Streptosporangium sp. NBC_01755: one gene and its partner. The protein of the gene in region 1 interacts with the protein of each later gene in a pairwise test. Links are inferred from orthologs where the notes say so. Each region holds a gene or a part of one and is shown on either strand. Other genes may lie near its edges.

Region 1 (10,027 bases):
TCACCACTGGCCAGGGAGTACGACGGGGTGAGCGCGCTGCGGCGCCTGGAGCAGGCCGCGAGCGACGATCCGAGCTGGGAGCGTGCCGTCCACGAGACCGGCCTGACCGACCCCGACACCCCCGACGGCACCCACCTGGACTCCCTGCGCGACCTGCTCACCCGCCCCCACCCCATCGCCGACCTCGCCCGCTACCTCCTGTGAGCCGGCTGGCCCCGTTTTCCGACGGTGGCGGCGCGCCGCCCGCGCGCCCGGGCCCCGGCGACCTTCCGAGCGAGCGAGCGGCCGTGCGGCCGTGCGGCCGTGCGGCCGTGCGGCCGATGAGTCTCACGTGTCGTTTGAGTCTCACGTCTGTGGTCTCATTTACGAACTCGACAGGAAGGACGAGTTCGTGCATCGGCGCGCTGCGCGATCCATGCCTGAGTGGCGTCTTCCAGTGGCTGTGCCAACCGTGTACCACGTCCAGCGTTCGCCCGGTGGCCGGGCGTTTTCGCTGACCTTCAAGTGAGGCACAAGTACGTTCTGCGACTTTGGTCACCGATGTCGAGATCGCAGGAGATTTTCTATGGGGGTTCGCAACTTCTTCCCGGCCGGCCGGATGCGCAGGTGGACGACGCCGTTCCTGCCGTACGCGTCCGGACCGGGAGGGGGCCCGGAGACCGCATGGCTCGATTCGCAGGCCATCGGGGACACGAAGGAGATCTCGCTGGGAGAAAGGGTGCGACCGCGCTACCCCACCTACTGGTGTTGACATCCTCCCTCGCCTGAAGGCGTGGGATTCCAACAGCGACTACCCCACGAGGAGAAGGTCGCGTTGAGGTTCACGGTTCGCAGGCTCCGGCAACCCGGCGCCTCTCCGCGCAGCCACCGTCTGCCCAACGGCGGTATCTCGGATGTTCTTCGCGGCGTTGACGTCGGCGTTGTCCCGCCACCCGCAGGCCACGCACAGGAAGAGAGCTTGACTCTCGCGGCTCTCCCTGGCGATGTGCTTGCAGACGTTGCAGGTCTGCGACGTGTACCGCGGGTTGATCTTCCGCACCCGGCCAGGAGCCTTCTGCTCCAAGCGGGTCACGAGTCGGCCCCACCCGGCTGCGAGGATGCCCCGGTTCAGGCCCGCTTTCTGACAGACATTCCTGCCGGGCGCCTCGATGGTGCCGCGAACCGACCGGGTCATGTTGCCGATCTTCAGGTCTTCGACCGCGATGACGTCGAACCGCAGGGCCAGATCGGTCGAGGTCTTCTCCACCCAGTCTTTGCGGCGGTCGCTCTCACGCGCCTTCAGGCGGGCGATCGCGGCCTTGACCGTGCCGCGCCGGTTCGACCCCCGCTTGGCGCGGGCGAGTTTGCGCTGAAGCCGCAGCAGACGCCTCTTCTCCCCATCGTGCAGGGCAGGGGTGTTCAGCAGATCGCCCGTCGACAGGGCGGCCGACACGCTCACGCCCCGGTCCACTCCGACGACCTCTCCCCTCCCCGGTGCGGGGAGCGGTTCGGGAATCGTCGCGAACGCGATATGCCAGCGTCCGGCCGCATCGCGGGTCACCCGGTAGGACTTCGCCTCGGCGACGGTACGAGACCAGCGCAACCGCACCCAGCCGACCTTGGGGATCCTCACCTCGCCGACGTTGCGCGACAGGCGGCGCACATCACCGGGCTTGACCGCGACGATCCGAAACCCTTCGCCCTGCCCACGCTTGCGGAAGGTCGGCCTGCGGTGGGTTTTGCCGAAGAAGTTGCTCATGGCGTGAGCGAAGTCCTTGAGCGCCTGCTGCTGAACGATGATCGACCCGGCGCGCAGCCAGTCGAACGCGGCGCGGGCTTCGGTGAGCTGTCGGCACTGCTCGGCGAAACCGGGCGCGGACTTGATGCCGGGCCGCCAGTGGGCGTGCTGCTCCACCGCGAGGTTCCACACGTATCGGGCGTGCCCGCAGTGCTCAGCCAGTACCTGCTCTTGGGCAGGCGAAGGCTGAAGCCGGAAGCGGGACATGCCGATCAATCTACCGAACCCCACCGACAAAACCGGGAGACCACCGTGCCCGACCGTTCCGCGTTTCCTCCCCGCGCTGAAGGACGGGGCATCCACACTGGAGATGGTTGGTGACGACCACCGGCTCCGCCGTTTCGCCCAGGAGGCCACGGTGACCGGTTGCCATGCCCGGCTCGCATTCACTCCGTCGGTACGCGACAGACAGCAGCATGCGCCTCTCGGACCACCTACCTCACCAATGAAGGGCGGAACTATTCCAGGTCGTGGTCAGCCGCGAGTTCGCGCCCAGGAGCGAGGAAATCCACGGCGTACTCGGTCACGTCACCGTACTGATCCCAATAGAAGTTGGTCATGGTGAGCACCGGCAGGCCGTTCTGCACGCCGAACACCGAGGCGATGTCCTCTGGGACCGGTTTGATGGCGACGATGTCACGGCGCCGGACGGCCCTTCGGCCGGTCCGGTCCTCGACCAGCCCGAAGGTCATCTGAGGGAGCGGCTCCGCGACCAGTAGTTCGGATGCCGCCTCGCCCAGCTCGCCGGGAAGCCACGAGGTGGACACCACGACGGCACCCCTGTCGTCATGGTACGCACGGCGCCGCCGAACGACGGAGGTCCCTGTCTCGACTCCCAGCGCATCCGCGATCTCCTCGGATGCCGGGACAATTCCGGCGCTCAGGATCTCGGCCCGCTCGCCTGAGCGATATCCGTTCCCGGTCGCCCTCAGCATTCGCAGGCGACCGGCACAGATCACGGCGTCCAGGCCGGATCCCGGCCGATGACGCCGAGCAGGCGGTCGAACCGCGGGGCGTCGTCCGGCACTGCCACCGGCGGCCCGAAGGCACCGCGCTGCCTGCCCATCTCCGCCATCTGGTCGGTGAAGTGCAGCGCCCGCGAGACGGCCTCGGGGTCCGGCTCGTACTCCTGGCCGGTGGCCCTGGCCAGGTCCCAGCCGTGCACGACCATGTCGACGAGGTACATGTGGGCCAGCATGGTCATCGGCAGGCCCATGGCGGGGCTGGTCCCCTCCCAGGCCTCGGGCCGCGACCAGGCGGCCAGCATGCGCTCCGCCCGCTCGGGGAAGTCGCCCGCGTAAGGCCCCTGCTCGACGTTCGGCCCCTTGCGACCCAGCGACTCGAACATCTCCGCCACCCACTCGAGGTGGTTGATCAGGTCCTTGACGTCGAACTTCGCGCATGGCGTCGAGGACCCGAGCTGCTCCTGCCGTACCGCGCGCACCAATCCCGCGGTCCGTTCGGTGGCGTGCGTCATCAGCGGCATCATGTCGTCCATGGCAGCCATCCTGCCCCGCCTACCTGAGGCGCGGCTTGTAGAAACGCGACAGCGCGGCTGGGTCGACCCGTACGCAGGGCTCAACGCCTTCAATTTCGCCCGTCAGGCGCCATCGCCCGAAATTTCGGCGTATGTGGATCACTTCTGGGTCGTCACCTGGACCGACCTCGCCGAGCCGTACGAACAGCGCATCGTCTCGCACCCCACCGTGAACATGACGATCACCCCGAACTTCCACCGGATCGCGGGAGTGATCAAGGGCGGGTTCTCCTACACGATGCGGGGCAGCGGCCGCGTGCTCGGCACACGCTTCCGCCCCGGCGGCTTCCGGCCGTTCCTCGGCGGCCCGGTGTCCCAGCTGACCGGCCGCTTCGTGGAGATCGACGAGATGTACGGCGCGGCGGGCGCGACCCTGGTCGAGCAGGTCCTGGCCGAGCCCGACACCCGGGCCGCCATCGCACTCACCGAGACGTTCCTGCTGAGTCTGAGGCCGGATCAGGATCCGCCGGCGGAAGAGGTCGCGGCGCTGGTGGCGATGGCGGAGAGCGACGTGTCCGTGACCAGGGTCGACGAGCTGGCCGCCAGGTCGGGGCGGTCGGTGCGCTCGCTGCAGCGGCTGTTCCGGGACCACGTCGGCATCGGCCCCAAGTGGGTGATCCGCCGCTTCCGGCTGCACGAGGCCGCGGAGCGGGTCTACCGGGGCCTCGACCTCGCCACGCTGGCCGCCGAGCTCGGCTACACCGACCAGGCCCACCTGACCCGCGACTTCACCGCCGCGGTCGGCATGCCACCCGCCGCCTACGCCCGGCTCAGAAGCCAGGCCTGATCCTCCCGCACCGGCAAACGCCCCCCTTCAGCGGGGCCACCTCATCGCCAAGGAACCCGAAGCACACCAAAGGCGCCCCGGCCGGTGAGCCGGAGCGCCCCGGCGAGACGATCTAGCGCTGGGCCTCGATCATCCAGTGATGCTTCTCCAGGTCCTGAGTGATCTCGATCAGGAGATCCTGGGTCACCAGGTCGGGCTTCTCGGTGGCGACGATCCGCTCGCGCATCCGGCGGATGATGGATCCGAGGATGTCCGTCATGGCGGCGACGACCTTGCCGTCGTTGATGTAGCCCGCCTCCAGCTGCGGCACCTCGGTGTGGCTCGCGATCGTGGAGGACCGGCCGTCGGGGTTGCACCCCATGGCGACCGCGCGCTCGGCGACGGTGTCCGAGTGCTTCCTGGCCGACGAGACGATCTTGTCGAGCTGCAGGTGCAGTGTGCGGAAGTTATGACCGATCACATTCCAGTGGGCCTGCTTGGTCAGGAGCGACAGGTCGAGCAGGTCGACGAGCGCACCCTGGAGCGCCTGGCCGACGACCTTCTTGTCTTCTGGCTTGAGTGGACTGGTGATCGAGGACATGGAATTTTCCCCCTGTTTCGAGCTCGATTTCCTATTTGCTACGGAATGTCCGTACCCATCTATCCGCATCCCTATCCAGGCTTTTATGTTGACAGTGTCATGATGACAGTGTCACTATCGACATATGGAATGGACCATCGGTGAACTGGCCGAGCGGGCGTCCGCGGCGCTGGCCCCCACCGCCCGGCTCAACGGGCGGGTCAGGGACGTGCCCAACGAGCGGCTCATCCGGTGGTACGCCACGATCGGCCTACTCGATCCCCCCTTGGCCCGACGCGGCCGGGTGGCCCTGTACGGCAGGCGCCACCTGCTCCAGCTCATCGCGGTCAAGCGGCGCCAGGCCGACGGCCGGACCATCGCCGAGATCCAGGCCGAGCTGACCGGAGCCACCGACCAGACCCTGGAGTCGATCGCCCGCATCCCCGAGCGGTCGCCCGAGCACACAGCCGAGACGGTCTCCCCCAGGACGGCACGCCCGCGCTTCTGGGCCGAGCCGTCCTCGGCCCCGGTGGAGACCGGCCTCACACCACCGCAGAAACCCGCGCCACCACCGAAACCGGCCCCCCATCCGGCCGCGCGGTTCCCGCCTCCCGCGCCGGCCACGGAAACCCGGCCACCCGCCCCACCCGCCCCACCCGCCCCGCCTGCCGTGCTTGCCGTGATCGTGCACGGCGTACGCCTGGCGGACGGCGTGACGCTGCTGCTCGACGGCGGCGCCGACGGCGGACGCGCCCCCTCACCCGACGACCTCGCCGAGATCACCGCCGCGGCACAGGGGCTCCTGTCGCTCCTGCGCGAACGCGGCCTCACACCTCCGGAAGGAACGCACTCATGACCATCTCGATCACAACACTGCCGCCGGAGGAGTGCTCGCCCGTCCCGGACGCCGGACTGGGGGCGCTCAGCACCGAGCGCGGCAACCTGCCGCTGGAGAGCGTGGACGTGACCGCCTCCGTGTCCGGCCTGATGGCCGGGGTCGAGGTGGTCCAGGGCTTCCGCAACCCGCACGACGTGGCGCTGGAGGCGACGTACGTCTTCCCGCTGCCCGACCGCGCCGCCGTGACCGCCTTCAGGATGGAGGCCGGCGGGCGGGTCATCGAGGGCGTGCTCAAGGAGCGCGGCCAGGCCAGGGCCGACTACGACCAGGCGATCGCCCAGGGCAGGCGGGCCGCGATCGCCGAGGAGGACCGCCCCGACGTCTTCACCATCAGGGTCGGCAACATCGTGCCCGGCGAGCGGGTCACCGTCCGTCTCACGCTGAACCAGCCGCTCCCGTACGAGGACGGCGCGGCCACCTTCCGCTTCCCGCTGGTCGTCGCCCCCCGCTACGTCCCCGGCGCCCCGCTGGACGGCGAGCGGGCGGGCGACGGGTGGGCCCCGGACACCGACGCGGTCCCCGACGCCTCCAGGATCACCCCTCCGGTGCTGCTGCCCGGCTTCCCCAACCCGGTCCGGCTCTCGCTGGCCGTCACCGTCGACCCGGCCGGCCTGGAGCTGCGCGAGATCCGCTCCAGCCTGCACGTGGTCCTCCAGGAGGAGGACACCACGATCCGCCTCCAGCCGGGCGAGCGGCTTGACCGCGACTTCATCCTGCGCCTGGCCACGGGCGCCTCCACCTCTCTGGCGCTGGCCCCCGACGACGAGAACGGCGAGGGCACGTTCACGCTGACCGTCGTCCCCGACCCGGCGCCCGCCGGAGCGAGGGCCAAGGACGTGGTGCTGGTGCTCGACCGTTCGGGCAGCATGACCGGCTGGAAGATGGTGGCCGCCCGGCGCGCCGCCGCCCGCATCGTCGACACGCTCACCTCCCGCGACCGATTCGCGGTGCTCTCCTTCGACACCGTCGTGGAGCAGCCGGACGGGCTCGACGAAGGACTGTCGGAGGCGTCCGACCGCAACCGCTACCGGGCCGTGGAGCATCTGGCCAGGCTGGAGGCGCGCGGCGGCACCGAGATGCTGGCCCCGCTTGAGCAGGCCGCCGCGCTGCTCGCCGACTCCGGCAGGGACCGGGTGCTGGTGCTCGTCACCGACGGGCAGGTGGGCAACGAGGACCAGATCCTGAAACGGACCGGATCCCGGCTGGCCGGAGTCCGGGTGCACACGGTCGGCATCGACCGAGCGGTCAACGCCGGTTTCCTGGGCAGGCTCGCCGGGCTGGGCGGGGGCCGGTGCGAGCTGGTCGAGTCCGAGGACCGGCTGGACGAGGCGATGGAGCACATCCACCGCAGGATCGGCGCCCCCCTGGTCACCGACCTGGCCCTGCACGCCGAAGGGCTCGACCTGGTCACCGAGACGATCGGCCACGTCGGCTCGATCTACCCGGGCGTCCCGCTCACCGTCCTCGGCCGCTACCGAGGCACGGCCTCGGGGGCGCTGACCGTCCGGGGCCTGGACGCCGCCGGCCTGCCGTGGGAGCGCCGGGTCACCTCCGCGACGGTGGACAACCCGGCGGTACGGGCGATCTGGGCGCGGGGGCGGCTGCGGACCCTGGAGGACCGCTACGCGACCGGCGACCGGTCACTGGAGGCCGAGATCGTGGAGACCTCGCTCAGGTACGGGGTGCTCTGCCGGTTCACCGCCTTCGTCGCGGTCGACACGGAGGTGGTCGCCGAGGGCGGTCCCGGGCACCGGGTGATCCAGCCGGTGGAGCTGCCCAGCGGCTGGGAGAGCCCCGTCGCCGCCGCACCGATGATGCTGACCTCGCCGGCAAGCGCGAGCGCGGCCCCGAGCCCGCCGATGGGACCGCCCGGGATGGCCGCACCCGGTTCCGCGCCGAAGTTCGCGGCGAGCGCGATCGGCGGCGGCCTGCCGCAGGAGGCGGCGGCCGGCGGCTTCGACGACCGCGCCCGGATGCTGCCACGCCCGATGCCGGCCCCCAAGTCGCAGAGCAGGCCGCAGGAGCCGCCGAGGGAGCAGCTCGCCGAGGAGCTGAGGCGGCTGCGCGCCGCCGCGTCCCTGCCCGCCACCGAACGGCTGCTCATCCTGGAGGACCTGGGCAGCCGCCTCGCGGCCCTGGCCGTCTACCTCGGCGGCCACGCCGAGCTGGCGGCCCTGGCCGAGGAACTGCAGGCCGGCGGGGACGTGGACGCCCTGTGGCAGCGGGCCGTGGAGGGGCTGGAAGCCCTGGTGGGCTCCGGCGGGCGCCGACCGTTCTGGAAGCGGTGACCTCCTCCGGGCCCGACCGGAGCGGATCGGCGGCCGGGCTCGGAGGTGGGACGGGTGGCCGGTGCAAGGCGGCGAGACCGGTGCCGGACAAGAGTGCCGCCCAGCCTCGCGACTCCACATAAAGTAGCGGGATGGTGATTCTGGACGGCGGCCTGGCCACCCATTTGGAGGAGCTGGGCGCGGACCTGCGAGACGACCTGTGGTCGGCGAAGCTCCTGCTGGAGAACCCCTCCGTGATCCGGCAGGCGCATCTCGACTACTTCACCGCCGGTGCCGAGGTGGCGATAACGGCGAGTTATCAGGCGAGCATCCCGGCGTTCCTGAGGCGGGGTCTGAGCGCCGCCGAGGCCGAGGACCTGATCCTGCTCTCCGTGCACCTCGCCGCCCAGGCCAGGGACGCCCACGGCTCGGGGACCGTGGCCGCCAGCGTCGGACCCTACGGCGCCTACCTGGCCAACGGCGCCGAGTACACCGGAAAGTACGACCTCGACGAGGACGGTCTGACCGACTGGCACCGCGACCGCTGGCACATCCTGGCCGACAGCGAGGCCGACCTGCTGGCCTGCGAGACCATCCCCTCCTACCTTGAGGCGAGGGCGCTCCGGCGGCTGCTGGCCGAGACGCCGGGGATGCGGGCCTGGGTGAGCTTCTCCTGCCGCGACGGCCTGCACATCAACGACGGCACCCCGCTGCGGACCGCAGCCGGCCTGTTCGCCGGCAACCCCCAGGTGATCGCGATCGGCGTCAACTGCACGGCACCGCGCCACGTGCTCAACCTGATCTCCCAGATCAAGGGCAAGCCCACCATGGTCTACCCCAACTCCGGCGAGGTCTGGGACTCGGCGAACCGCCGCTGGCTCGGGCTGGCCGACCCGGTGGAGTTCGGCGAGGCCGCGGCCGGGTGGACCGCGGCGGGTTCCGCCTTCGTCGGCGGCTGCTGCCGCACCACCCCGGAGCACATCCGCCAGATCCGCGCCCACCTGACCTGAACGGTCACCTCACCGGCCGGCCGAACGTCCCCGCCGACGGGACCTCGGCGGCCGGGTCGGGGTTGTAGCGCTCCAGGTGCTGGGTGCGCCGGATCAGGCCGCGCAGGTCGGCCAGGGGGCCGGAGACGACGCCGTCGGCCCTGGCCTGAACCAGGACGTTGCCGATCGAGGTGGCCTCGACCGGGCCCGCGACCACGGGAAGACCGCAGGCGTCGGCGGTGAGCCGGCAGAGCAGGGCGTTGCGCGAGCCTCCGCCGACGATGTGGATCGTGTCCACCGCCCGCCCGGTGAGCCGCACGGCGTCCTGGAGCGCGGCCCGGTGTGCCGGCGCGAGGGAGTCGATCACGCAGCGGACGGTCCTCGCGCGGGTCTCCGGGACGGGCCGGCCGCTGCGGCGGCAGAAGTCGGCGATGCGTCCGGGCATGTCGCCGGGCGCGTGGAAGATCGGGTTGTCGGCGTCCACCACCGACCGGAACGGCGCCTCCCGCGCGGCCTGCTCAAGCAGCGCCTCCAGGTCGACACGTCCGCCCGGCGCCGCGGCGGGCGACGCCACACCCGGCGGAACCGCACCGGGTAAGGGCTCCGTGGACGGAACCGCAGCGGACGGAACCGCGGTGGACGGCCCTCCGTCCGGAGCGACACCCGACTCCCAGGTGCGGATGCACTCCTGCAGGAGCCACAGGCCGGTCCGGCAGCCGACCCACCGGCTCGGCAGGGCGGCCACCGAACTGCTGCTGGACGAGTGCGACAACCCGGAATCCCACGCCCACCAGCAGGTCATGTTCCAGCCCGAGCTGATCGTCCGCGAGTCGACCCGCTGATCTTCGCCTTCCGGCCGCCCCTCCGAAGGCCCGGGCCGTCCGGAGGGGACACCTCGCTCAGGGGCGCTTGCGCGCCTGAGCGGTGGCCTCCTTGGCTGCGCGGGCGGCCTCGGCCTTGGCGCTCGCGGCGTACCTGTCGACGTACTCCTGACCCGAGAGCTCCATCAGCGCGTACATGATCTCGTCGGTGACGGCGCGCAGGACGAGTCGGTCCTCCTCCATCCCGTAGTAGCGGGTGAAGTCCAGCGGCTTGCCGAACTTCACGCCCGGGCGGATGCCCAGCTTGGGCAGGACGCGGCCGGGAGGCATCATCTCAAAGGTGTTGACCATCGCCCACGGGATGACCGGCACGCGCGACTCCAGCGCCAGCC
Region 2 (10,170 bases), 970 kb from region 1 along the record:
CCTCGGCCTTCTTCGCGGTCAACTCCTTCATCCCGCTGCTCCTGACCGAGGTGCGAGGCTTCTCCGTCGCCGAGGCGGGGGTCGCGCTCACCACCGGTGCCCTGGGCTGGACCACCGGTTCCTACCTGCAGAGCCGCCGCTCATACGATCGTCCCCTGCTGGTCGGGGTCGGCTCCGCGGCGATCACCGCGGGCATCCTGCTGACCCTGCTCGCGCTCGTACCCGGTATCACCGGCTGGGTCACCGTGCCCGCCTGGGTCGTCGCCGGGTTCGGCATGGGCATCGGCACGACCAGCGTCAACATCACCGCGATGCGCCAGTCGCCCGATGCGGAGCAGGGCGCCAACTCCGCCGCGCTTCAGGTCGTCGACACCCTGGGCGGCGCGCTCACCATCGGTTTCGGCGGGGTTCTGATCAACCTGATCGGCCATGACGACATCGCCACCGGCTACACCACGATCGTCGTCCTGATGGCCTCCCTGGGGCTCTTCGGGGTGATCGCGGCACGGCGCATGCGTGACATCTCATGACTCATTGGTCACTCCTGTAACAGCGATCACCCATAGCCGGACCACGCCGCGGGATGCATGGTAGGACGGTAGGACCGTGACCGCCGGGAGGAGGCCCAGTGCACGAACGACCTCGCCGGTCGGACCCGTTGGACGAGCCCGGCCATGACGGGGAGCACCGGTCCCGGCGGGCCAGAAAGGCCGAACAGAAGGCCGAACAGAAGGCCGCCCAGAAGGCCGCCCAGAAGGCCGCACGGAAGGCCGCACGGGAAGCCGAGGACCAGGGTTGGCCGCCCGGAGATCCGGACCTCGACGACGAGCGCCGCCCCTGGCCGCCGCCGGAGTCCGAGCCGTCCGATGACCGCTCCCACCTCACCTGGCCTCCCCGGATACCCGAGCCCGGCGACGACCTCCCACCCTCGGCCCGCTGGTACGGCACGCCCATCGCCCCGCCCCGGCCCCGCCCGGGGCGTCTGCGCAGCCTGCTGCTCGTACTGCTCACCCTGGCCGTCGGCGGCGGCGTCGTCGCCGGCGCGGTCGCGGTGGCGTTGCGATCGGTGCCCGCCCCGCCGCCGGGACAGGTGATCGATCCGGTCGCGGGGGTCGGCTACCCGCTGCCCGACGGCTGGCGCGTGGGCACGGCACCGCCTGTCACGGCGTTCAGCTCGGCCGCGGGCGACGGTGTCAACACGACGGTGATGGTCATGCCGGCGGAGCCCGCGGCCGACGTGCGCGCCACCGTGGCCGAGCTCAGTGACCTGTACGAGAGGCTCCTGCTCCACGGAGACAAGGTGAAGGTCGTGGACGACACGGAGATCACCGTGGGCGCGCGCACCGGGCACGCCCGCTCCCTGCGCGCCGAGTACCTGGATGTGGTGAACCGGCCGGCCTACCTTCGCGTGGTCTTCCTCACAGGTGCCGGAGTGCGCCCGGTGGTCGTGGTCGCGATGACCCAGCCGGACGACCCCGTGTCGCGGGCCGAGATCGATACGGTGATCGGGGGCCTGCGCTGACGCCCGGCCTCCGCGAGCCGCCGCCTGACCGACCACAGTAGGCAAAAGATCTGCAGGACAGGGCCTAGCACGTGGAGACGACCTTGGCGAGGATCTCGGCCGATCGGCACGTCTTGTCGGCGACGCAGATTACCCTGGGGACACTGTGAGCACTTTCGCCGCATCCCACCTCTCGCCCTCATATCCGGACCGTGCCGCCTGGGGCACCGCGCCGAAGCTTCGCGCGTGGCAGCAGGAGGCCCTTGACCTGTACTCCAGCCGTGAGCCACGCGACTTCCTCGCGGTCGCCACGCCGGGCGCGGGCAAGACGACCTTCGCGCTCCGCATCGCCGGCGACCTTCTGTCGAGAGGGATGATCCGGGCTGTGACGATCGTCACACCGACGGAGCATCTCAAACAGCAGTGGGCGGACGCCGCGGGCAGGGTCGGCATCGCGATCGACCCCGAGTTCAAGAACAGCCAGGGCGCGACCTCCCGCGACTACATCGGGGTGGCCATCACCTACGCTCAGGTGTCCATGCATCCGGCGCTGCACCGCGCCCGCACCGAGGCGCGCAAGACACTCGTGATCTTCGACGAGATCCACCACGCGGGCGACGCGAAGTCCTGGGGCGACGGCGTACGGGAGGCGTTCGAGCCCGCCGCCCGGCGCCTCGCCCTGACCGGCACCCCCTTCAGGTCCGACATCAACCCGATCCCCTTCGTCACCTACGCCGAGGACGGCGACGGGATCCGGCGCAGCGTCTCCGACTACTCCTACGGGTACGGTCCCGCGCTCGCCGACGGTGTCGTCCGCCCGGTCATCTTCCTCGCCTACGCCGGTGAGATGCGCTGGCGGACCCGCGCCGGCGACGAGATCGCCGCGACCCTCGGCACCCCGCTCACCAAGGACCAGCTCGGCCAGGCCTGGCGGGCCGCGCTCGACCCGAAGGGCGAGTGGATTCGCCAGGTCCTCCGGGCGGCCGACCGGCGCCTGACCGAGGTGCGCAGGGGCGTACCGGACGCCGGGGCCCTGGTCATCGCCACCGACCACGAGACCGCCCGCGCCTACGCCCGCCACATCAGGACCATCACCGGTGAGGGCGCCACGGTCGTGCTCTCCGACGACCCGGCGGCCTCCAAGAAGATCAAGGAGTTCTCCGCCTCCGGGCAACGCTGGCTGGTCGCCGTCCGGATGGTCTCCGAGGGCGTCGACATCCCGCGCCTGGCCGTCGGCGTCTACGCCACGAGCATCTCGACCCCGCTGTTCTTCGCCCAGGCCGTCGGCCGCTTCGTCCGGGCCCGTAAAAGAGGCGAGACCGCGTCCGTCTTCGTGCCCTCCGTGCCGACCCTGATGGGGCTGGCGGCGGAGCTGGAGGCCGAGCGCGACCATGTGCTCGACCGCAAACCCCCCGAGGAGGGACTGGACGACCTCCTCCTGGAGGACGCCCAGCGCAAGAAGGACAACCCCGACGTGCTGGGCGACGAGCTGCCGTTCGAGACCCTGGAAGCGGTCGCCACCTTCGACCGGGTGCTCTTCGACGGCGGCGAGTTCGGCAGCGCCGCAGAGACCGGCTCCCCCGAGGAGGAGGACTTCCTCGGCCTGCCGGGCCTGCTGGAGCCGGACCAGGTCCGGACCCTGCTGAGCAAGCGCCAGTCCGACCAGCTGAAGGCCAGGCGGACCAGGCCCGAGCCCAAGGAGCCTCAGCTTGCCCCGCACGAGCTGATCGCCAACCTGCGCAAGGAGCTCAACGGCCTCGTCGGCGCCTGGAACCATCGCACCGGCCAGCCCCACGGCGTCATCCACGCCGAGCTCCGCAGGTCCTGCGGTGGCCCCGCCATCGCGCAGGCCTCCGCCGAGCAGATCCAGGAGCGGATCGACAAGATCCGCCACTGGGCCACCCAGCGCTCCCACTGACCCGGCCACCGGGTCGCGCACGGCGCCGGCGCCGTGCGCGACCGGTCAGCCGTGCGCGACCGGTCAGCCATGCGCGACCGGTTAGCCGAAGGCGATCGGGTCAGCCGAGGGCGATCGGCCTGCCGGTCCGGCCGTCGATCGCCCGGAACCCTCCCTCGGCGCGCACCGGTTGTGCGAGTGGTACCTGCAGGGAGGCGACGCCGCCGGTGACGCTCACCGGCCGCGTAGTGGCGCCCGAGGTGCGACTCTCCGCCTCGCCCTCGCGCATCCAGACCCTGATCGTGCGGTTCCGGTGACGCAGGACCACGGTCGCGGTGTCACACTCGTCGGTCCTGGCCGTCCAGAAGAGCGTCACGCCCCGCAGCGCGCCCTGGCGGCGGGCCAGACGCACCCGCTCGGGAGCGGGCATCCTGCCCGGGCAGGATGCGCTTTGCCGGTCCTGACCGGCAGGCTCTGCCCGCGCACCCCGCTGAGCCGCCTGCGCGGACGGGGACGGTGCCGGGGATGGGGCCGGGGATGGGGCCGGGGCCGGTGTTCGGGCCGCCGGCTGCGGGGGCGCGGCGATGAGGGTCCGCGGCGGGATCTGGACTGTGCTGGTGGTCCAGATCGTGGCCACCTCCAGCGAGACCAGCGCCAGCACGCTCGTCAGCCGCACCAGCGTCCCGCCGCGAAAAAGGTTCCACAGGCACAGCGGGGTCAGGACCAGCCAGGAGACACCGAGCACGAACATATGAGGTCACCACCGGGAGTAAGAGGTCTCAGCTCTCCGTGATACTCCTGTCGCGGCGGGTGGTGGTTGTGTTTACCCACCCATGCCGGTCCGGTAGTCGTTCGAATGCTCAGGGCTCATCCGGGACGGGTGCCGGCCGGGGTGATCCGTACCGAGATCGCGGTGGGTACGCGGCTACGGTGCTCGGGTGGGGAGCCGTCAGGCCGGGCGGACCACGGGGGTGCCGGTGAGACGGGCCCCGGCGGAGCCGAGCTCGGCGAGGGCGGCCTCGGTGGTCGGGGCCGCCACCCCGGCGGTGAGGTCCAGCAGCACCTGGACGGAGAGGCCGTGCGCGAGCGCGTCCAGGGCGGTGGCCCGCACACAGTGGTCGGTGGCGATGCCGACGACGTCCACCGCCTCCACGCCGCGCTCACCGAGCCAGTCGGCCAGGCTCGTACCGTCGGAGGTGACGCCCTCGAAGCCACTGTAGGCGGCGGCGTGGGCGCCCTTGCTGAACACCTCCTCCACCCGTCCGGTGTCGAGGGCGGGATGGAAGTCGGAGCCGGACGTCCCGGCGACGCAGTGGACGGGCCAGGAGTTCACGTAGTCGGGTTCGGCGGCGAAGTGGGAGCCGGGGTCCACATGGTGGTCGCGGGTGGCCACGACGTGGTCGTAGCCGTGCGATGCGGTGTGCCGGGAGATGGCGGCGGCCACCTCGGCGCCGCCGCCGACCGGAAGGCTGCCGCCCTCGCAGAAGTCGTTCTGGACATCAACGATGATCAGTGCGGTTGGCATGTGGTCAGTCAAACACGGTGGGGAGCGCGGCGTAGCCCCGGGACAGCTGGTGGGCGTTGGCGGGCAACTCGGCGAGGACTACGCGGTGCCGGGCGCGGGCCGCGTCCAGCTTCTCGCGGCCGACGACCTCGCCCTCCCTGACCAGCGGGACCTGCAGCGGACGGGCGTCGGGGGGAAGGTCACCGGAGGTGGTGACCAGCTCGGCGACCGCCGTGCCCGCCGGGTCGAGCCTGCGGAAGGCGTTCTTGCGGCCGCCCCTGCTGGGCTTGCCCACCGACTTCTTGGCCACCGGCCGCATGACCCCGTCGGCGTCCTGGCGGGCGACGAGCTTGTAGACCAGGGCGGCGGTGGGCGAGCCGGAGCCGGTGACCAGCGACGTGCCGACGCCGTAGCCGTCCACGGGCGCTGCCGACAGCGCCGCGATGGCGTACTCGTCGAGGTCGCTGGTGACGATGATCCGGGTCTTGTGCGCGCCGAGCGCGTCGAGCTGCTCGCGTACCTCGTGGGCCACCTGGACGAGATCGCCGGAATCGAGGCGGACGGCGCCGAGGGAGGGGCCGGCCAGCTCCACCGCGGTCCGTACGGCCTGGGCCACGTCGTAGGTGTCGACCAGCAGCGTGGTGCCGGTACCGAGGGAGGTGATCTGGGCTTGGAAAGCCTGCTCCTCGGAGTCGTGGAGCAGGGTGAACGCGTGGGCCGCGGTCCCGGCCGTCGGCACGCCGTACACGCGGCCCGCCATGAGGTTGGAGGTGGAGGAGAACCCGCAGAGGTAGGCGGCTCGCGCGGCGGCCACAGCGGCCGCCTCGTGGGTGCGTCGCGAGCCCATCTCGATGATCGGCCTGGTCCCGGCGGCGCCGACCATGCGGGCGGCGGCGGCGGCGATCGCGCAGTCGTGGTTGAGCACCGAGAGGATCACGGTCTCCAGCAGCACCGACTCGGCGAACGTGCCCTCCACCGTCATGATCGGGGAACCGGGGAAGTAGCACTCGCCCTCGGCGTAGCCGTCCACGTCCCCCGAGAACCGGTACCCGGCGAGGAAGGCCAGGGTGGGCTCGTCGACAACCTGATTGTCTTCGAGGAACGCCAGCGACTCCTCGTCGAAGCGGAAGGACTCCAGCGCCTCCAGCACCCGTCCGGTGCCCGCGACGACCCCGTAGCGCCGTCCACCGGGCAGTTGCCTCGCGAACACCTCGAAGACCGCACGCCTGGAGGCGGCGCCGCTTCTCAGCGCCGCCTCCAGCATCGTCAGCTCATAGTGATCGGTAAGCAACGCGGTGCTCATGCTCTTTGTCACGAGTCGAAGACTAATCCCGGGGTAGGGCAGACTGGTGAATGTGGGTAGCACCGCTCCAACAGAGGTCGAGCGTCCGTCAATCGACGTAAGGCCCGATCTGCCATGGTTGACGATCGTCTGGAACGACCCGGTCAACCTGATGTCCTACGTGACGTACGTCTTCCGAACCGTCTTCGGATATTCCAAGGAGAAGGCGGAGAAGTTGATGCTCGACGTGCACCACAAGGGTAAAGCCGTGGTCTCCAGCGGCACCCGTGAGGAGATGGAGCGCGACGCGCAGATCATGCACTCCTATGGGCTGTGGGCCACGGTCCAGCGGGATTCGTGAGCGGGCGGGCGGTCCGCCCCCACCCGGCGCCGTGCGGTGGCGGGCAGCGGGCCGGTTCTGGGCGACGGGCGGGTCTTGGGCGGAATCCACGAGGAATGGTGGGCGAGAGATGAGTTCGGGGTTCAAGCCAGGGCGCGAGGGCGGTGTGATCACGGGCTTCGACGCCGCCGAGGTGTCGATCCTGCGCTCGCTGGTCACCCAGATCCTGGGCCTGATAGAGCCGGGGGAGACCGGCGACGACCCTCTGGAGAAGGCGCTCGGCATCGGCACGTCCGAACAGTCCAACGATCCGGTGCTGGCCAGGCTGTTTCCCTCCGCGTACGAGGACGGTGAGGCGGCCGCGGAGTTTCGCCGGTACACCGAGGTGACGCTGCGCGAGGGCAAGCGGGCCGACGCCAAGGCGATGCTCGACAGCGCCGAGCCCGGCCAGGTCGAGCTGACCAGGGAGCAGGCGCAGGCGTGGATGCGCGCGCTGAACGACGTGCGGCTCGCGCTCGGCACCCGGCTGGAGGTGACCGAGGAGGTGCACGACGAGATCGCCGACATGTCGGAGCACGACCCCCGCTACCCGGCGTACGTCATCTACGACTGGCTGACCTACCTCCAAGACACCCTGGTCCGAGCCCTTTGGTAGCTTTCAGACATGCTCACGATCTCTCGGGAACTGGTTGACAAGATCATCACGCACGCTCGGGCGGACCACCCCGACGAGGCCTGCGGCGTGATCGCCGGGCCCGTCGGTTCCGACTCCCCCGAACGCTTCATCGCGATGGAGAACGCCGAGCGGTCGCCGACGTTCTACCGGTTCGACTCTCTGGAGCAGTTGCGCGTCTGGCGGGAGATGGACGACCGCGACGAGGAGCCGGTGGTCATCTACCACTCCCACACCGCCACCGAGGCGTACCCCTCCCGCACCGACATCTCCTACGCCTCCGAACCAGGAGCCCACTACGTGCTGGTCTCCACCCGCGAGGAACTGGGTGAGGAGGCCGAGTTCCGCTCGTACCGGATCGTCGACGGTGTCGTGAGCGAGGAGAAGGTGACGATCACCTCCGGGTGACCGTCCCGGGTGTACGGCCGTGAGGTGGATTGTCCCTTTGGGTAAGCTGGTGGGCATGCTGACCGCCGCCCCGAGCCAGGAGGACGTCGTGCTCTCGCGTCCCGGCCTATGGGCACGGCACGCGGACGTCGCGCCCGTGCAGAACTTCCTGTTCGCGCACACGCCCTTCGTCGTCGTCTACGACTGTCGCTGACCGGCTTTTCTGGAATCCTCCGGTGCTCGCCGGTGTTCTGAAACCGGTGGGCCTTACTCCCATGACGACACAAGGAGATTGACCCGCGATGGCCATTGAGGTTCGCATTCCGACGATCCTGCGCCCCTACACCGACGGTGCCAAGGCCGTTGACGCCAAGGGCGCCACGCTTGAGGAGCTGATCGGCGACCTGGAGGCCCGGCACCCCGGGCTGAAGGAGCGCCTGGTCGACAAGGGCGCGCTGCGCCGCTTCGTGAACGTCTACCTGAACGACGAGGACGTCCGCTTCCTGGGCGGGCTGGAGACCCCGGTCGCCGACGGCGACACGGTCACCGTTCTGCCCGCCGTGGCCGGCGGCTCCCGCTAGTGGCCCCACACCGAACGTTGACCGGGAAACCCGCAGCGGGGAACAGACGTTCCGGCCCGGAAAAGCCCGGTCAAGGTTCGGAGACGCCCCGCTAGCCGCGCGGCGCCGCCCGCCTCTCGCGGGACCTCGAAGGGTCCCGCGAGAGGCGGGCGGCGCACCTCGCTGTCGTTGGTAGGACTACAGAGGCGGAAGCCGTACACCATGCGTTTTGACTCACTGATCGACTCGGTCGGCCGGACCCCGATGGTCGGCCTGCCCAGGCTCTCGCCCTCGGAGGACGTGCGGATCTGGGCCAAGCTCGAAGACCGCAACCCGACAGGTTCGATCAAGGACCGTCCGGCGCTGTGGATGATCGAGCAGGCGGAGAAGGACGGGCTCCTCCAGCCGGGCTGCACCATTCTTGAACCCACGAGCGGCAACACCGGCATCTCGCTGGCGATGTCCGCCCGGCTCAAGGGTTACAAGCTGATCTGCGTGATGCCGGAGAACACCTCCGAGGAACGCCGCCAGCTGCTGCGCATGTGGGGGGCGCGGATCATCTCCTCGCCCGCGGCGGGTGGCTCCAACGAGGCGGTCAGGGTCGCCAAGGGCCTGGCCGCCGAGAACCCCGACTGGGTGATGCTCTACCAGTACGGCAACCCGGCCAACTGGCGCTCGCACTACGAGTCGACCGGGCCGGAGATCCTGGCGGACCTGCCGTCCGTCACCCACTTCGTGGCCGGTCTGGGCACCACGGGCACCCTGATGGGCGTCGGCCGGTTCCTGCGCGAGCAGGTCCCCGACGTGCGGATCGTCGCCGCCGAGCCGCGCTACGGCGAGCTGGTGTACGGCCTGCGCAACGTCGACGAGGGCTTCATCCCCGAGCTGTACGACGCCGAGGTCCTGACCACGCGTTTCTCCGTCTCCTCCGCCGACGCGCTCCGGCGCACCCGGGAACTGCTGGCCGCCGAGGGCATCTTCGCCGGGGTCTCCACCGGGGCCGCGCTGCACGCCGCGCTCGGCATGGCGGCCAAGGCCGTCAAGGCGGGGGAACGGGCCGACATCGTCTTCGTGGTCGCGGACGGCGGCTGGAAGTACCTGTCCACCGGCGCCTACGAGGGGACGCTGGAGGAGGCCGAGGAGCGGCTCGAAGGCCAGCTCTGGGCCTGACGCGAGTTCCGCGGCGGACGACCGGAGCGGCCGGATCCGTGAGGCCCGTCGTGGGAAGCGGAGCCGGGATCGGTGGGCATGGGGCCGGGCGGCGAATGGCAGGTGAACGGCGAAGGGCGGGCGTCCCGGTGGGACGCCCGCCCTTCGCCGTTCACGATGGGGACCGATCCCCGGCGGGCGGAAGCCCGGCCGGGGATCGGGGGAGGTCTGATCGGTCAGGAGCCTCGGAGAGCTAGTCGTTGAACAGGAGCCTCAGCGAGAAGGTCGCCTCGCTGCCCGACTGGGTGCCGCTCATGCCCATGCCGCGCAGCACCTGGAGGTTGGCCTTCTCGTCGCCCTGCAGGCCGTTGAGATAGAGCTTCTCCACCTTGTCCAGGTCGACGTAGACGGCGAAGGTCGCCTCGTCGGCGTTGGGGATCGCGAGCTGGAAGGTCTCGCTGTCGCCCAGGGTGCCGTCCTTGTCGAGCTCGGCGGCGTACTCCTGCGAGCTGGCCAGGACGAAGGTGCCGTCACCGGGGACCTTGGCGAGCTGCGGGACGGTCGTCCCGGTGCCGGCAAGGTACTTCTCGATCTTGCCGACGATCTCCTGCGCCTTGGCCGGGTCGGTGACGATCTTCGCGCCGAACTTCGGCTGGTCGCCGTCGAGGCCGTTGGCGTCCAGCGCGAGGGTGATGTTCTTGCCGAGCAGCGTCACCAGATCGTCGGGAAGCGCCAGCCCGGACTGCTGCTGGGCCTGGTCGACGAGCTGCTGCACGCCACCGCCGCCGGCCGTGTCGGCCGACTTCATGAGCTGCGTCCACTGCTTGCCGATCATCTCGCCGAGACCGGAGAACGAGGCCGCGCCGGCGGTGGAGGC

Evidence for each region.
Region 2: the proteins of OG884_RS29215 (region 1) and clpS interact in binary tests that used the Escherichia coli proteins (3 or more experiments, as listed by UniProt). The link is inferred for Streptosporangium sp. NBC_01755 from one-to-one orthologs.

Annotation. Positions count from the first base shown.
Region 1 is NZ_CP109131.1:6,131,188-6,141,214, reverse strand. The notes cover bases 2,948-5,791. They hold OG884_RS29215 (Dps family protein), read right to left. Parts: upstream 4,682-5,791; coding sequence 4,214-4,681; downstream 2,948-4,213. Other genes in these bases: OG884_RS29205 (VIT domain-containing protein), read left to right, coding at 5,513-5,791; OG884_RS29210 (MerR family transcriptional regulator), read left to right, coding at 4,806-5,516; OG884_RS29220 (helix-turn-helix domain-containing protein), read left to right, coding at 3,274-4,101; OG884_RS29225 (TIGR03086 family metal-binding protein), read right to left, coding at 2,948-3,275. Outside these bases: OG884_RS29245 (P-loop NTPase fold protein), read left to right, coding at 1-204; OG884_RS29240 (hypothetical protein), read left to right, coding at 566-751; OG884_RS29235 (RNA-guided endonuclease InsQ/TnpB family protein), read right to left, coding at 791-1,984; OG884_RS29230 (UTRA domain-containing protein), read right to left, coding at 2,236-2,712; more of OG884_RS29225, read right to left, coding at 2,733-2,947; more of OG884_RS29205, read left to right, coding at 5,792-7,846; mmuM (homocysteine S-methyltransferase), read left to right, coding at 7,978-8,835; OG884_RS29195 (FGGY-family carbohydrate kinase), read right to left, coding at 8,840-9,388; OG884_RS29190 (substrate-binding domain-containing protein), read left to right, coding at 9,420-9,656; OG884_RS29185 (lysophospholipid acyltransferase family protein), read right to left, coding at 9,714-10,027.
Region 2 is NZ_CP109131.1:5,156,873-5,167,042, forward strand. The notes cover bases 4,915-7,901. They hold clpS (ATP-dependent Clp protease adapter ClpS), read left to right. Parts: upstream 4,915-6,257; coding sequence 6,258-6,545; downstream 6,546-7,901. Other genes in these bases: OG884_RS24580 (nicotinamidase), read right to left, coding at 4,915-4,923; OG884_RS24585 (nicotinate phosphoribosyltransferase), read right to left, coding at 4,928-6,205; OG884_RS24595 (DUF2017 domain-containing protein), read left to right, coding at 6,655-7,179; OG884_RS24600 (M67 family metallopeptidase), read left to right, coding at 7,189-7,605; OG884_RS24605 (hypothetical protein), read left to right, coding at 7,643-7,798. In the rest of the region: OG884_RS24560 (MFS transporter), read left to right, coding at 1-530; OG884_RS24565 (hypothetical protein), read left to right, coding at 629-1,522; OG884_RS24570 (DEAD/DEAH box helicase), read left to right, coding at 1,668-3,419; OG884_RS24575 (hypothetical protein), read right to left, coding at 3,520-4,149; more of OG884_RS24580, read right to left, coding at 4,348-4,914; more of OG884_RS24610, read left to right, coding at 7,902-8,165; OG884_RS24615 (PLP-dependent cysteine synthase family protein), read left to right, coding at 8,367-9,314; OG884_RS24620 (DUF3352 domain-containing protein), read right to left, coding at 9,547-10,170. UniProt on the Escherichia coli protein: Involved in the modulation of the specificity of the ClpAP-mediated ATP-dependent protein degradation.